4 regions of the Mesorhizobium sp. LSJC269B00 genome follow, and region 3 is predicted to be linked to each of the others. Evidence: predicted binding sites of a transcription regulator. Region 3 holds the regulator's gene; each other region holds the start of a gene.
What was found. The regulator LexA, encoded in region 3, represses DNA repair genes until DNA is damaged. The targets are predictions, from matches to a motif close to TGTTCNNNNTGTGTTCNG.
Positions count from the first base shown of each region.

Region 1 (3,667 bases), on a different contig from region 3:
CTGCCCATGCGCCGGAGCTTGAGGCGGCTATCCATGTCGCGCTGGTCAACCAGGGCGTGCTGATCGCGCCCTTTCACAACATGATGCTGATCTCACCGGCCACCACCGGCGCCCAGGTCAACCGGCTGATCACCGCCTTCGCCACGGTTGCGGCAAGGCTGACGGCATGAGACAAGCTGCCAAGCCAAACTCGAGTACACTAATCATGACTTCACCTTCGGGCTCGACGCCCGCCGAGGCGCAAGCCTTTCTCGACGCCCATCCCGAAATCGAAGCCTTCGATATCGTCTTGACCGACGCCAACGGGGTCGGCCGCGGCAAGATCGTGCGCCGGCATGAGCTGAAAAGCATCTTCGAGGGCGGCCGCCACATGCCGATCTCGATCCTCGGCCTCGACATCACCGGCGAGGATGTGCACGAAACCGGGCTGATCTGGACGACTGGAGACGGCGACCTCAGGGCCTGGCCCATCCCCGGCACCCTGGTGCCGCTTTACGGCACCAACCCGCCGCGCGGCCAGCTGCTGATGGCGATGTACCATCTCGAGGGACAGCCAATGTCGTCGGACCCGCGCTTGGCGCTGGCCAGGCAGGTCGACATCTTGGCGGCCAAGGGCCTCTATCCCGCCGGCGCCTTCGAACTCGAATTTTTCCTGCTGGCCAATGAGCGCGATGCCGATGGCAAGGTGAAACCGGCGGACGCCGTGCTCGACGGCCGCCGCTCGGCCAAGACGGAAGTCTATTCCGTCGACCATCTGCACGGCATGGAGCCGTTGTTTTCCGACATCTATGCCGCGGCCAAGGCGCAAGGCATTCCGGCCGAAACGGTGATTTCCGAATACGCGCCCGGCCAGTACGAGCTGACGCTGAACTATCGCAAGGATGTCATGCGGGCGGCCGACGACCTCGTCATGTTGAAGCGGCTGGTGCGGGCGCAGGCGCGCCGCCATGGTGTCACCGCCTGCTTCATGGCCAAGCCGATCGAAAAATACGCCGGCTCCGGCATGCATTTCCATGTTTCGTTGCAGGACAAGAACGGCCGCAACGTTTTTGCCGAGGCTGGCGGCGAAAGCTGGTCGCTGCCGCTGCTGCAGGGGCTCGGCGGGCTGATCCAGACCATGGCCGAATCGATGCTGGTGTTTGCGCCGCACGCCAATTCCTGGCGGCGCTTCGTCTCGCAGTCCTATGCGCCGGTGGCGCCGACCTGGGGCGTCAACAACCGTTCGGTGGCGCTGCGCATCCCGGCGGGCGACGCCAAAAACCGGCGCATCGAGCACCGGCCGTCGGGTGTCGACGCCAATCCCTACCTGATCGCGGCAACGGTGCTGGCCGGCATCATCAAGGGTCTGGACGAAGGCCTCGACCCCGGCCCCGAAACCACTGGGAATGGCTATGAAGCCGCCGTCACGCGCACGACCATGCCGGTCGACTGGCGCGCCGCGATCGAGGCGGCGCGGGCCTCGAGCTTCCTGAAAGAGGCGCTTGGCGAGGATCTGCATCGCACCTTCGTGGCGATCAAGCAGTCGGAGTATCTGCGCGTCGCCCGCACCGTCAGCCAGCTGGATTACCACCTCTACCTCCATGAGGTCTGAGAGACCGCCTGGAACTCGGGCAGTCGTCCTGCTAGCCCGACGATCAGGCGGCGATTACTTTTTCGCCGCCTGCATCAAATGAGGTGGCGCTGCAGCCTTCAAGAACATATCATGAACGGATGAGCGCACCTACCGTCCGTGAAAAGCTGGCAATCCTGTCTGACGCCGCCAAATACGATGCTTCTTGCGCCTCGTCGGGCTCGGCGAAGAAGGATTCGCTCCAATCCGGCGGTATCGGCTCCACAGAAGGCATGGGCATCTGCCATTCCTACGCGCCGGATGGCCGCTGCATTTCGCTCCTGAAAATCCTGCTGACCAATTTCTGCATTTACGATTGCAGCTACTGCATCAACCGCTCGTCATCGAATGTGCGCCGCGCCCGCTTCAGCATCGAGGAGGTGGTGAAGCTGACCATGGATTTCTACCGGCGCAACTACATCGAGGGCCTCTTCCTGTCCTCAGGAGTCATCCGCTCCCCGGACGAGACCATGGCCGAGATGGTGGAGGTGGCGCGGCGGCTGCGGCTGGACGAAAAATTCTCCGGCTATATTCATCTGAAGACCATTCCGGAAAGCTCGGCCGAACTGGTCGAGCAGGCCGGGCTCTACGCCGACCGGCTGTCTATCAACGTCGAACTGCCGACCGATGAGGGCGTCAAGAAACTGGCGCCGGAGAAGAAGCCGGAAACGATCCGCCTTTCCATGGCGAACCTGCGCCGGAAGATGGAGGAAAAAGCCGAGCCGACGCTGAGGACCAAGAAGCGCGAACGCTTTGCGCCCGGAGGTCAGTCGACGCAGATGATCGTCGGCGCCGACAAGACATCCGACGACGGTATCTTACACTCCAGTGCGCGGCTCTATGGCAGCTACCATCTGCGGCGCGTCTATTACTCCGCCTTCAGCCCGATCCCGGATTCGTCATCGTCGCTGCCGCTGCAGAAACCGCCGCTGATGCGCGAGCACCGGCTCTATCAGGCCGACTGGCTGATGCGCTTCTACGGCTTTTCGCAGCCGGAAATCCTCGCCGGCAGCAGCGACGGCATGCTCGATCTCGCCATTGACCCCAAGCTCGCCTGGGCTTTGCGCAATCGGGCGAGGTTTCCCGTCGACATCAACCGCGCCGATCGGGAAGCGCTGCTGCGGGTTCCGGGTCTGGGCACCAAGGTGGTGGCGAAGATCCTTGAAACCCGCCGCCACCGACACATGCGGCTGGAAGATGTCGGACGGATCTGCCATTCGATCGCCAAGCTGAGGCCCTTCATCATCGCCGAAGGCTGGTCGCCGGGTAGACTGACGGACAAGACCGGCTTGCGCGACACGATCGTAAAGTCCTGCGAACAACTGTCTCTGTTTTGACCATGCAGCCGGCCCAGCTCGACCTTGCCCGATACACTGTCCGGCTAGCGAGCCAGACCGATTTCGCCGGTTGGCGCGATGCGGCACGGCGTCTGACGCTGAATGAGGTCCGGCCTGAGGATATTAGTTGGGGTGTCGGGTCCGACGCCAATGACCCTCGAGATGCCTTGCCGGCGGTGCCAGAGGGCGCGCAGCTTACCGTCCCGCGCGAGTTCATCGCCCATGCCGAAACCGCCTTCTGCCACTCCGACCCCGGCCGGTTTGCCTTTCTCTACTGGATGCTTTGGCGCCTGCGCACCGAGCCGAAACTGCTGGCGATCGCATCCGATCCCGACACCAGGCGGCTCGAAGCCATGGAAAAGGCGGTGCGGCGCGACAGCCATAAGATGCATGCCTTCGTACGCTTCCGGAAGATCGGCGACGGCGAGAACGAGCGCTACGTCGCCTGGTTCGAGCCGGAGCATTTCATTGTCGAGCGCAACGCGGATTTCTTCGTTCGGCGGTTCACCGGCATGCGCTGGACCATCCTGACGCCCTATGCCTCCGCCGACTGGAACGGCGAAAGGCTGGCCATCGGGCCGGGTGCGGCCAAGGGCGATGCACCCGATCAGGACGACACCGAGGCGTTGTGGCTGACCTATTTCGAAAACATCTTCAACCCGGCGCGGCTCAAGGTGAAGGCGATGCAGAAGGAGATGCCGAAGAAATATTGGCGGAACCT
Region 1 is NZ_AYVN01000009.1:169,718-173,384, forward strand. It holds gene X771_RS143985 (aspartate aminotransferase family protein) at 1-170, shown strand, start outside; gene X771_RS143980 (glutamine synthetase family protein) at 206-1,591, shown strand; gene X771_RS143975 (putative DNA modification/repair radical SAM protein) at 1,711-2,946, shown strand; gene X771_RS143970 (UdgX family uracil-DNA binding protein) at 2,949-3,667, shown strand, end outside.
Region 1: X771_RS143975 (putative DNA modification/repair radical SAM protein) is a predicted target of LexA. The motif match lies at 1,692-1,709, and genes of this name have one in related genera.

Region 2 (3,667 bases), on a different contig from region 3:
CCGAAGGGCCGGGTGGGGTCCTGCGTGAAGTGCGGCGACTCCCTTCGGACGACACTACAAGCAATGTCAGCGCAGAGGCCCTTTCTCGGCTCGGCTTCAAAAATCGAGCATTCTTCGGCGATCCCACCCGGCCGCTTCGCGGTCACCTTCCCCTCAAGGGGGGAGGGTTAAGCCGCCTGCGCCACCCGCTCCGACATCATGCGGTAGGAAATCGCCTCGGCCAGGTGAATGCGGCCGACGGTTTCGCTGGCGTCGAGGTCGGCCAGTGTGCGCGCCACTTTAAGCACGCGGTGATAGGCGCGCGCCGAAAAGCCGAGTTTCTCGCTGGCGTCTTTAAGCAGCGACAGGCCGGCTGCGTCCGGCGCGGCGATGTCTTCGATAACAGACGGCGAGCAATGCGCGTTGGTGGTCGCGCTGGTCACGCCGAGCCGCTCGAACCGTTCGCGCTGGATGGTGCGGGCGCGCGCGACGCGCTGCGCAACGGCGGCACTTTTCTCCGCCCGATCCGGCCGGATCAGGTCGGCGGCCGAGACCGCAGGCACCTCGATCCTGAGATCGATGCGGTCGAGCAGCGGGCCGGAAATGCGCGCCTGGTAGTCGGTGCGGCAGCGCTCGCCGCGCAGGCAGCGATAGCCGGGCTCGCCGGCCATGCCGCAACGGCACGGGTTCATCGCCGCCACCAGCTGGATGCGCGCCGGATAGGTGACGCGGTGGTTGGCGCGCGCGATCATGCAGTCGCCGGTCTCCAGCGGCTGGCGCAGTGCATCCAAGGTCTGCGGCGTGAATTCGGGAAACTCGTCGAGGAACAGGACGCCGTTATGGGCAAGCGATACTTCGCCCGGCCGCGCCCTGATGCCGCCGCCGACCATTGCCGCCATCGAGGCCGAATGGTGCGGGGCGCGGAACGGCCGCCGGTCGGTGAGCTTGCCTTCGCCGAGCTCGCCGGCCACCGAGGCGATCATCGAGACTTCAAGAAGTTCCTTCGGTGCCAGTGGCGGCAGAATTGAAGGCAGCCTCTGCGCCAGCATCGATTTTCCCGAGCCGGGAGGCCCGACCATCAACAGATTGTGGCCGCCGGCCGCCGCCACTTCCAGCGCCCGCTTGGCGCTTTCCTGGCCCTTGATGTCTGAAAGGTCGGGCAGGTCGCGGGCCGAGACATGGATGCCGGGCTCGGGCCGCGACAGCACCTGCGTGCCGCGAAAATGATTGGCGATGGCAATCAGGCTGCGCGGCGCCAATATGTCGAAATCCTTGCCCGCCCAGGCCGCTTCCGGCCCGCAGCCGAACGGGCAGATCAGGCCCTTTCCCTCGGCATTGGCGCCGATCGCCGCCGGCAGCGCGCCGGCCACCGTGGCAATGGTGCCGTCGAGCGACAATTCTCCGAGCACGACATAGGAGGCCAGCATGTCGCCCGGAATGGCGCCGAGTGCAGCCATCAGGCCGAGCGCGATCGGCAGGTCGTAATGGCTCCCTTCCTTGGGAAGATCGGCAGGCGCCAGGTTGACCGTCACCTTCTTCGACGGCATCGACAGCCCCGACGCATGCAGTGCCGCCTGCACGCGCTCGCGGCTTTCGGCCACCGCCTTGTCGGCCAGCCCGACGATCTGCATGCCGACCTTGCCCGGCGCGATCATCACCTGGACATCGACCGGTACGGCCTCGATGCCCTGGAAAGCAACCGTGCGAACCCGCGCCACCATCTTGCTCTGCCCCCGGATATCGGCTCGCCTCGGCCTTGTGGTTCAGACCGCGAGCGACGTCAGGACAAGACAACCATAGATTTCAGGCCAAGGCAAGAACATTACAGGAACGTGCATTCGTGGTGGCTGCAGCGCGCTGTGCCGGTTGCAAAAAAGGAAGATGGTCAAGCAAAATGGAACGGCTGCTCCGCCTCCTCGACCGCGTTTAACAAGGGCGACAGAGTTCCTCCGGCAATCCGAGGCTGTTGCCGTCTAAGCGGTGACGAAGGCATCGACCGCACCTGAAAGGGATCGATCGATTGCGATTTGGGGTGGAAGCCACTCCATGACAGGATATCGGAAAGGCCAGGGCATGGCGATCCGGCGCGAAGAGCCGCTTTCCAGAAAAATCTCATTTACAAGGTCTATGAACCGCCCGCGGTCCCGTTCAACTCGTTTCAAAGTTTGCGTACGAATATGAGCCCGGGGTATTCGCCGCTCCTTCAGTGCCAAGACAGCCTCCGCGATGGATCGAGGATCGGGTGGAACTGTAAGCGAATAGTCGGCATCCAGATAAAGGTCTCGGCCACCACGGTTCGGCGTCGTGACCACTGGAAGGCCCGCGAGAAGATATTCCGTGCTGGCGAACATTGGTCCTTCCAGGTGAGAGAGACAGATTCCCACGGCTGCACGATTTAGATGCGTGTTCACCTGAGCCGGTGCCAATCGGACAGGCTTGCCGGTGCCGTCAAACTCGTTGATAAAGACGTGATGCGGCGCGAGCTCCCTATGCCGATTTATTCGCGCTCTTTCCGACTCCGTCGTGGAGGATCCGCTTGAATCTCGATAGAAGACAAATGCGCAACGCTGGATGCCAAGCGACAAGTCATGGCGCTTCCACGGAGCCAGCTGCGCATTGTAGATTGCATCAAATTCTACAGGGACGTCATCGAGAGGCCTGAATATGTGTTCGGAGGTTGTTGACGTCTTGTTGTGCAGGACGGCGGCCTCGCCGGACTGGTTCAACAGATCAGCCTCTGCCTGAGTGTTGGATAGGAAGATTAGCGAGTGACGGGGGTTCTTGAGTCTATGCAGAACGGCATAGGTCCGGATGGTTTTGACGCTAGCACTGTTTTCGATGGACCAGGTTGGCGAGATGAGAAACCAGGCGCGGTGGCTGCGTGGACGGAAAGGCATATGACTTGCTAGTCCGAGCGGCGTACCGGACATTCCCGAATAGGATATGAACGGATCGTCCGACAGCAAACTGGCCTGAAGAGCAGGTTGCGACTTCGCGGAAGGGTGCCCTTTTCTGAGGTTGTGGCCATGACGCAGCATGGCTCTGACAATCTCGAATTTGGTAGGAGGGCGATACCCGTGCTGTAGGGTCAACATGCGGCAATTGCGATCTTGAGTGCGGAGAAAAACTCGCTTCGATAGAGAGAAATTTGGCAAAGAAACACCGCCATTTGATCGACGGAATATCTCAGGCGATCAAATCTGGTGTACGGAGAAGCGCCTCTTGAAAGAAAACATCGTCCCAAGCGGAGCTGGTTCTCACATCGCGCTACCAACCGTATCCGTTTGCGTAGGCTGTTTCAATCAAGAGGCATTCATCGACACTGCGATCCGATCCGTAGCGGCGCAGACATACACTGCGTTCGAGTGCGTGGTGGTCGATGATTTTTCGACTGACGGTTCCCGCCGAAGGATTGAAGAGTGTCTGTCCCAGCTTGGCGACAGTCGTTTCCGCTTTCTGCCCCGACTGCAAAATGGCGGGCAGTTGGCAACAATGATGACCGGGCTTGACGCGACGGCCGGACCCCTGATCTCCTTTCTTGACGGTGACGATGCTTGGCATCCTGACTTCATAGAATGCCATGTGAGAGCGCATCTCAGCCACACCCGTATCGCGGCAATGTCGAGCTCCGATGAGGTGGTGATAGACACGGCCGGCAACCTGCTTGCGGGCGGTCATCCCGTATTCC
Region 2 is NZ_AYVN01000003.1:270,131-273,797, reverse strand. It holds gene X771_RS155550 (YifB family Mg chelatase-like AAA ATPase) at 168-1,700, opposite strand; gene X771_RS155555 (glycosyltransferase family 1 protein) at 1,953-3,017, opposite strand; gene X771_RS0133690 (glycosyltransferase family A protein) at 3,202-3,667, shown strand, end outside.
Region 2: X771_RS155550 (YifB family Mg chelatase-like AAA ATPase) is a predicted target of LexA. The motif match lies at 1,795-1,812, and genes of this name have one in related genera.

Region 3 (3,667 bases):
TGCGCCCATTCCTGCGTGGCGGCCTGTTGCAATTCGCTGAAGACGGCTGGTGACGCGGCACCCAGCGAATTGCCGTCGAGATAAATCACGCCTTGCGGCAAGACAAAGCGTTCACGCATGGAGCGCAGCGGATCGGCGGCATCCATTGCATCGATTGTAGCGAGATCGGGTGTCGTGCTCATGATCCGGCGCCCTTCCATGGACAAACGCGCGCGGCGGAGCCTGCCGCCCAAACATGCCGGCGATCTTGAGTGGTCGCCCTTGAACTGTCAAATATTATATATAATTCACCCATTGAAAGGCTTTGATATATAATGATCCGCCGAGCGTTTATGTCTGATGGATCACGATGCTGGATGACGAGCAGACCTCGAAGACGGAAGCGGCCTATCGCCTGCTCAGGCGCGATATTCTTGCGACCCGGCTGGCGCCTGCCGCGCCGTTGAAGCTGAGCACGCTGCGCAACACCTACGGCATCGGCTGGACGCCGTTGCGCGAGGCGCTGTCGCGGCTGGAGGCGGAACGGCTTGTGACCGCCATCAGCAACCGCGGGTTTGCGGTCGCTCCCGTCTCTCGGGCGGAGCTCGAGGATTTGGCGCGTGCGCGGCTGGTGGTCGAACTGCCCCTGCTGGTGGAATCGATCGAGGAGGGCGACCGTGAGTGGGAAGACGCGGTCGTTGCCGCCCACTATCGTCTCTCACGGTGCGGGTCTGTTCTCGACGATCCATCGGATGATGCGGTCGACGCGTGGTACGAAAAACACGATGCCTTCCATGCGGCGCTGCTCAGTGCCGCGACATCCAGCTGGCTGCTGCGCTTCAATGCGACGATTTCCGACCAATTGCATCGCCATCACCGCTTTCTGGGTCTGGCCCCGACGCTGCGCGCCGCCGCCGGCCGCACGGATGGCCACCGGAAGGCCGTGGCGGCCCTGCGCGACGCCGTGGCGATCGAACACCATACCGCCCTGATGGAAGCGGCCCTCGATCGCGACGTCGAACGTGCGAAAACTCTGATGACCGCTCACATCGGCTACACGCTGCAGGTCTATGCCCAGAGTGAACCCGGCGCGGATGCTGCGCAGCCCCGTCCGAAAAGGAAGCGGCGATCGTAGCCGACGACGCAGGGCACTTTGTCTTCGTTTCACCCCGTTGCCGGCCAACGACTACGAGCGGCGCTCGCAGCGCCGAACGTTACGCTGAACAAAACGTCAACACATTCATTAAACTTTAAAAGGTTGCGGAACACAACTGGAACAGATAGTGTTTGTTCTGGGTTTGTTTTTTCTGATTCTGGTTTCAGAACCCTTGGGGGCCGCGATGCTGACGCGCAAACAACATGAGCTTCTGATGTTCATCCATGAACGCCTGAAGGAGAGCGGAATCCCGCCGTCCTTCGACGAGATGAAGGAAGCGCTCGACCTCGCCTCCAAGTCCGGCATCCACCGCCTGATCACGGCGCTTGAGGAGCGCGGTTTCATTCGCCGGCTGCCGAACCGGGCGCGCGCGCTGGAAGTGCTGCGGCTACCCGACTCGATCGCACCAGGCCTCAACGCGGCGAGGAAGTTTTCGCCGAGCGTCATTCAGGGCAGTCTTGGTCAAGCCGGCCAAGGGCAAGGCGGCCAGGGACAAGGCGGGATGGGCCAAGGCGGTCTCGGCCGCCAGATCAAGCCGGGCTCGCCGTCGCGTTCGATGTCTGCCGGCAATGACGATGCCGTTTCCGCGATTTCAATCCCGGTTATGGGACGCATCGCCGCCGGCGTGCCGATCGACGCCATCCAGCATCAGACCCATTCGATCTCGGTGCCGCCCGACATGATCATGGGCGGCGAACACTACGCGCTCGAGGTCAAGGGCGATTCGATGATCGAGGCCGGCATTTTCGATGGCGACACGGTCATCATCCGCAATGCCGACACAGCCAGCCCCGGCGAGATCGTGGTGGCGTTGGTCGACGATGAGGAAGCGACCCTGAAACGCTTCCGCCGCAAGGGCGCCTCGATCGCCCTGGAAGCCGCCAACCCGGCCTACGAGACCCGCATTTTTGGACCGGACAGGGTGAAGGTGCAGGGCAAGCTTGTCGGATTGATCCGGCGCTACTGAGCCGGCTTGGGTTTGTACTTTTCACGCTGGTTGTAAGGCGGCAGGCCGCGCGCTTCGCGGGAGAAGCGGCGTTGCTCGTGCCAGGGGCGATACGGCTTGTCGACGGCGAAGCGGATGGTTGGCGCTGCAGCTGCCGATTGCGGATCGAAGAAGACGGCGGCGCTGCCGTCGCGGGCCAGCTGTTTCTTCGTCACGACCAGCACAAGCGGGTCGCGGCACGGATTGTAGGCCGTGGCGTCATCGATGACGATCAGGCTCGCGAAGGCACAGGCCGGCCGCGCCGTCTTGCGGTCTTTGGCAAGGGCTACAATGGCTCCGGAAGGGTGTCGGGCGATACAGAGATCGCCCATGCAATAGAAGGGCGACCCGGGCGGCAGATCGAGCGGATCGAGATCGAACCGCGTATCTGTTGCCTCGAAAATCTCGGGCGGGATAATGGTTTCGGCCCGCAGCGCCCGTTTCCAATTGTCCGTGGTGAATTCGTTGGAGCGTTCGCGGTTGAGGGCGAGTTCGCCGCCACCGATCGGCATGGCCACCAGATGTGCGTCCTCGGATATGAGCACGTCGGGCGTAAGCACCTGCGGCACCGTCAACAGGCCGGCCAGCGCGAAAGGCACGGCCGCCAGCCTGAGCCAGGTGGTGGCCATGGTGGCGATGACGAGGGCGACCGCCACCAACAGCACCGAGCGGATGGAGATCAGCCCGACGGCGTCGACCGGCGAGCGCTCGGAAATCCAGGCCGATATAGCGATCATCGCCATCAGACCCTTGCCCATCACATAGAGGAACGGCCCGTCGGCGCCGAACGGCATCGCCAGTGCGCTGAGCACGGCAAAGGGCATGACGATCAACGAAACAATCGGCATCACGGCCAGATTGGCGATCAGGCTGAGCGGCGACACACGCTGAAAATGCCAAATGGCGAACAGCAAGGTTGCACTGCCGGCGATGATCGAGGTCATGGCGAGGCCGCCCATGGCCAGCGCGAATTTTCGCGACAGGAAGCCGACGAAGGAGCGCTTTGCCGACGGCGTTCTCACCTTGTCGGCGCGGTAATCGGCCCAGCCGGCATAGGCGCCGACAAGGGCGGCGGTGGCGGCAAACGACATCTGGAAGCTGGGACCGACCACCTCGTGCGGCGACACCAGGATGACGGCAATGGCGGAGATCGCCAGATTGCGCATGGTGAGTGCGGCGCGATCAAACAGCACGGCGACAAGCATGACCGCCAGCATGATGAAGCTGCGCTCGGCGGCAACCACGACGCCTGAAATAACGAGATAGGCGGCGATCGAGACAAGCGCTGCCGCGGCCGCATATTTCTTCACCGGCCGGCGCGAAGAGAAATCGGGAAACAGCGCAAAGGCGCCACGCAGCAACGCCATGATGGTGCCGGCAACCAGCGCCATGTGCAGGCCGGAGATGGAGATGATGTGGTAGATGCCGGTGCGCCGCATCGCTTCGTTGACCTCGTCCGGGATGCCAGCGCGCACCCCGACAATCAACGCCGCGGCAATCTCGCCTTCGGCGCCGCCGATCTTGCCCCTGATATGGTCGGCAATGTT
Region 3 is NZ_AYVN01000005.1:682,270-685,936, forward strand. It holds gene kynU (kynureninase) at 1-182, opposite strand, end outside; gene X771_RS148550 (GntR family transcriptional regulator) at 350-1,114, shown strand; gene lexA (transcriptional repressor LexA) at 1,320-2,102, shown strand; gene X771_RS148540 (ComEC/Rec2 family competence protein) at 2,096-3,667, opposite strand, start outside.

Region 4 (3,667 bases), on a different contig from region 3:
ACACGTAGCCTGAGCTGCCCCGTCTTGGAATCCGCCACCCGCACCCCGGCTTCGGCCTTGGCGGGTCCGCCACCGCGCACTTCGGCTTCGCTTTCGCCAAACTCCAGCGCTTCGATCTTTTGGCCGCGCTTGGTCACCTTCGACGTCGACACCAGTATCTCGTCGATATCCTTGGCCGACTGGCCAAAATGCGTCTGCAACCGGCGCACGCGTTCGTCGACGCGCGCGACGTCTTCCATCAGCCGGATCACCTCGCCTTGGATCAGATGCGCCTGTTCGCGCATGCGGGCGTCCTTGAGGATGGCCTGGATGACCTGGATCGACAGCATCAAAAGCGACGGCGAGACGATGATGACACGCGCCCGGTGCGCCTTCTGGACCACGGCGTCGAAATTCTCGTGGATTTCGGCGAACACCGATTCGGACGGCACGAACATGAAGGCGGTGTCCTGCGTCTCGCCCTGGATCAGGTATTTTTCCGAGATATCGCGGACGTGAATTTCGATGTCGCGGCGGAAAGCCTGGGCCGCGATCTTCTGTTGTTCGGCGCCATCGGCGGCGCGGATGGCGTTCCAGGCTTCCAGCGGAAACTTGGCGTCGATGGCAAGCTGCGGCGCACCGTTCGGCATCCTGACCAGGCAGTCGGGACGGCTGCCGTTTGACAGTGTTGCCTGGAACTCGTAGGCGCCCATCGGAAGGCCGTCGGCGACGATCGCCTCCATGCGCGACTGGCCGAAGGCGCCGCGCGTCTGCTTGTTGGACAGGATCGCCTGCAATTGCACGACCTGGCCGGCCAGCGACTGAATGTTGCCTTGCGCGGTGTCGATGACCGCCAGCCGTTCCTGCAGTTTGGCGAGGCTCTCATGCGTCGATTTGGTCTGTTCGGTCATGGTTTGACCGAGCCTGCCGGTCATGGCGTCGAGGCGCTGGCCGATCGACTGGTTGAGTTCGGCCTGCCTTGCGCCGAACACGTCGGCGATGGCGCCCATGCGGCCCTGCATCTCGGCCTGGCTTTGCAAAATGCCGGCCATCCGCGCCTCGGCGTCGCGGGCGTGGTCGGCAGCTTCCGCCGCGGCGATGGTGCGCGCCTTGGCCGATCGCCACAGCGCCACGACAAGCGCCAGGAACAGGCCGAGAAACACCAGCGCGCCGATGGCCAGTGCATGGCCGAGCGTGATCGTCGTAGCGCCAAGCCGGGCAACGGGTTCGGAAAGGATGGTGCTCAGGTCGTTCATCCCGCCAGCATAGCCGATTCGCAGACCTGGCACAGATCAAAACGTGAACGAGACCGATTCGCACCGGTTGACGCTTCTCCTGCGACGTTTTAGGTGAGGCGCCATGTCGATCAAGCCGCTCATCATCCTTCCCGATCCTATCCTGCGCCAGGTTTCCAAACCGGTCGAACGCGTCGACGCGCCTTTGCGCAATCTGGCCGACGACATGCTGGCGACGATGTATGATGCGCCGGGCATCGGCTTGGCCGCAATCCAGATCGGCGAGCCGCTGCGCATGCTGGTCATCGACCTCGCCAAGGAAGACGAGCCGCCGGCGCCGCATGTCTTCATCAATCCCGAAATCCTCGAAAGCGCCGACGCTCGCTCGGTCTACGAGGAAGGCTGCCTGTCGATCCCGGACTATTACGCCGAGGTCGAGCGTCCCGCCTCGGTGCGCGTGAAATATCTCGACCGCGACGGCAAGCTGCAGGAGATCGAGGCCGAAGGCCTGATGGCGACCTGCCTGCAGCACGAGATCGACCATCTCAACGGTGTGCTGTTCATCGACCACATCTCGAAGCTGAAGCGCGACATGGTGGTCAAGAAGTTCAAGAAGCTCGCCAAGGACAAGGCGCCGGGCAAGCTGGTGGGATAGGGAAGATGCCGCTTCGCGTCATCTTCATGGGCACGCCGGAGTTTTCGGTGCCGGTGCTGCGCGCGATTGCCGAGGCCGAGCACGAGATAGCAGCCGTCTACACCCAGCCGCCGCGCGCCGCCGGCCGCCGCGGTCTGGAGCTGACACCGTCGCCGGTGCAGCGCGAGGCTGAGCGGCTGGGCATCGAAGTGCGCACGCCGCTGTCGCTGAAGGGCGAGGGCGAGCAAGCTGCTTTCCATGCGTTGCGTGCCGATGTCGCAGTCGTCGTCGCGTATGGTTTGCTGTTGCCGAAGGCTATTCTGGAGGCTCCGCGCCTCGGCTGCCTCAATGGCCACGCCTCGCTTTTGCCGCGTTGGCGTGGTGCAGCTCCCATCCAGCGAGCCATTATGGCCGGCGACGTCGAAACCGGCATGATGGTGATGCGCATGGAAGAGGGCCTGGACACCGGTCCGGTGGCACTGGTTGAAAAATGCGCCATAGAGCCCGACATGACGGCCGGCGATCTGCACGGCCGCTTGATGAATATTGCTGCCACGCTGATGGTGGAAGCGCTGTCCCGATTGGAGACAAATACCCTGGCATCGACTTTGCAGGCGGCTGACGGGGTGACCTACGCCAGGAAAATCGATAAGTCGGAGACACGTGTGGACTGGACGCGCCCGGCTGCGGAGGTCCACAATCACATTCGCGGCCTGTCGCCATTTCCCGGCGCCTGGTGCGAGGCCGACATCGGCGGCCGCACGGAACGGCTGAAACTGCTTCGCTCGACGCTTTTGGAAGGCACGCTTTCTGAAAGCATGGGCGAGTCGGGAGGAATTCTCGATGACCGGCTGACGGTCGCCTGCGGGTCGGGCGCGGTCAGGCTGGTCGAAGTTCAACGGGCGGGCGGAAAGCCCGCTGCCGCGCAGGAGTTTCTGCGCGGGGCCAAGATCGAAAAAGGAATGAAGTTCTCATGAGCATGATGTCGATACGCGGCGCGACGCCGCGGGACCGCGAGGCCATACGCCTGGTCGAGGAACACGCATTCGGCCAGCAGGCGGAGGCCGGGCTGGTCGACGCTCTGGTCACCGGCGGCGACGCCGTTGTCGAACTGGTGGCGGAAGAAGACGGCCAGGTGGTCGGCCACATCCTGTTTTCCAGGCTGTTCGTCCAGAACGGCGGCAAGCAGTTTGCAGCCGTGGCGCTGGCGCCGTTGGCGGTGGAACCTTCGTTCCACGGCTCGGGCATTGGCGGTGCGCTGATCCGCGAGGCGCATATCCGCCTCAGGGATGGCGGCGAGACGCTCGCCGTTGTGTTGGGCGATCCGGCCTATTACGGCCGCTTCGGCTACAGCCATGCGCGCGCCGAAAAGTTCGAGAGCGAATATCAGGGCGAAGCGCTGCAGGCGCTGGCCTGGGGTGACGCACCCGAAAAAGGCAAACTGGTCTACGCCCAGGCCTTTACCGCACTCGCCGCCTGAACGAAGGGTGTATGCCGCGTTTTCGTCTCGATATCGAATATGACGGCAGCCTCTTCGCCGGCTGGCAACACCAGGCGGATCAGCCTTCGGTGCAGCAGGCGATAGAGCAGGCGATCGAGAAATTTTGCGGTGAGGCGGTGCGGATACGCGCCGCCGGCCGCACCGACGCCGGCGTGCATGCGCCCGCCCAGGTGGCGCATGTCGACCTCGCCAAGGCATGGCCAAACGACAAGGTGCGCGACGCCGTCAACGCGCACCTGCAGGCGGCAGGCGCGCGCATCGCCATCCTGCAGGCCACGGTTGTCCCCAATGAGTTCGACGCCCGTTTCTCGGCCACCG
Region 4 is NZ_AYVN01000003.1:237,545-241,211, reverse strand. It holds gene X771_RS155705 (DNA recombination protein RmuC) at 1-1,235, opposite strand, end outside; gene def (peptide deformylase) at 1,339-1,869, shown strand; gene fmt (methionyl-tRNA formyltransferase) at 1,875-2,825, shown strand; gene X771_RS155720 (N-acetyltransferase) at 2,822-3,328, shown strand; gene truA (tRNA pseudouridine(38-40) synthase TruA) at 3,340-3,667, shown strand, end outside.
Region 4: X771_RS155705 (DNA recombination protein RmuC) is a predicted target of LexA. The motif match lies at 1,268-1,285, and genes of this name have one in related genera.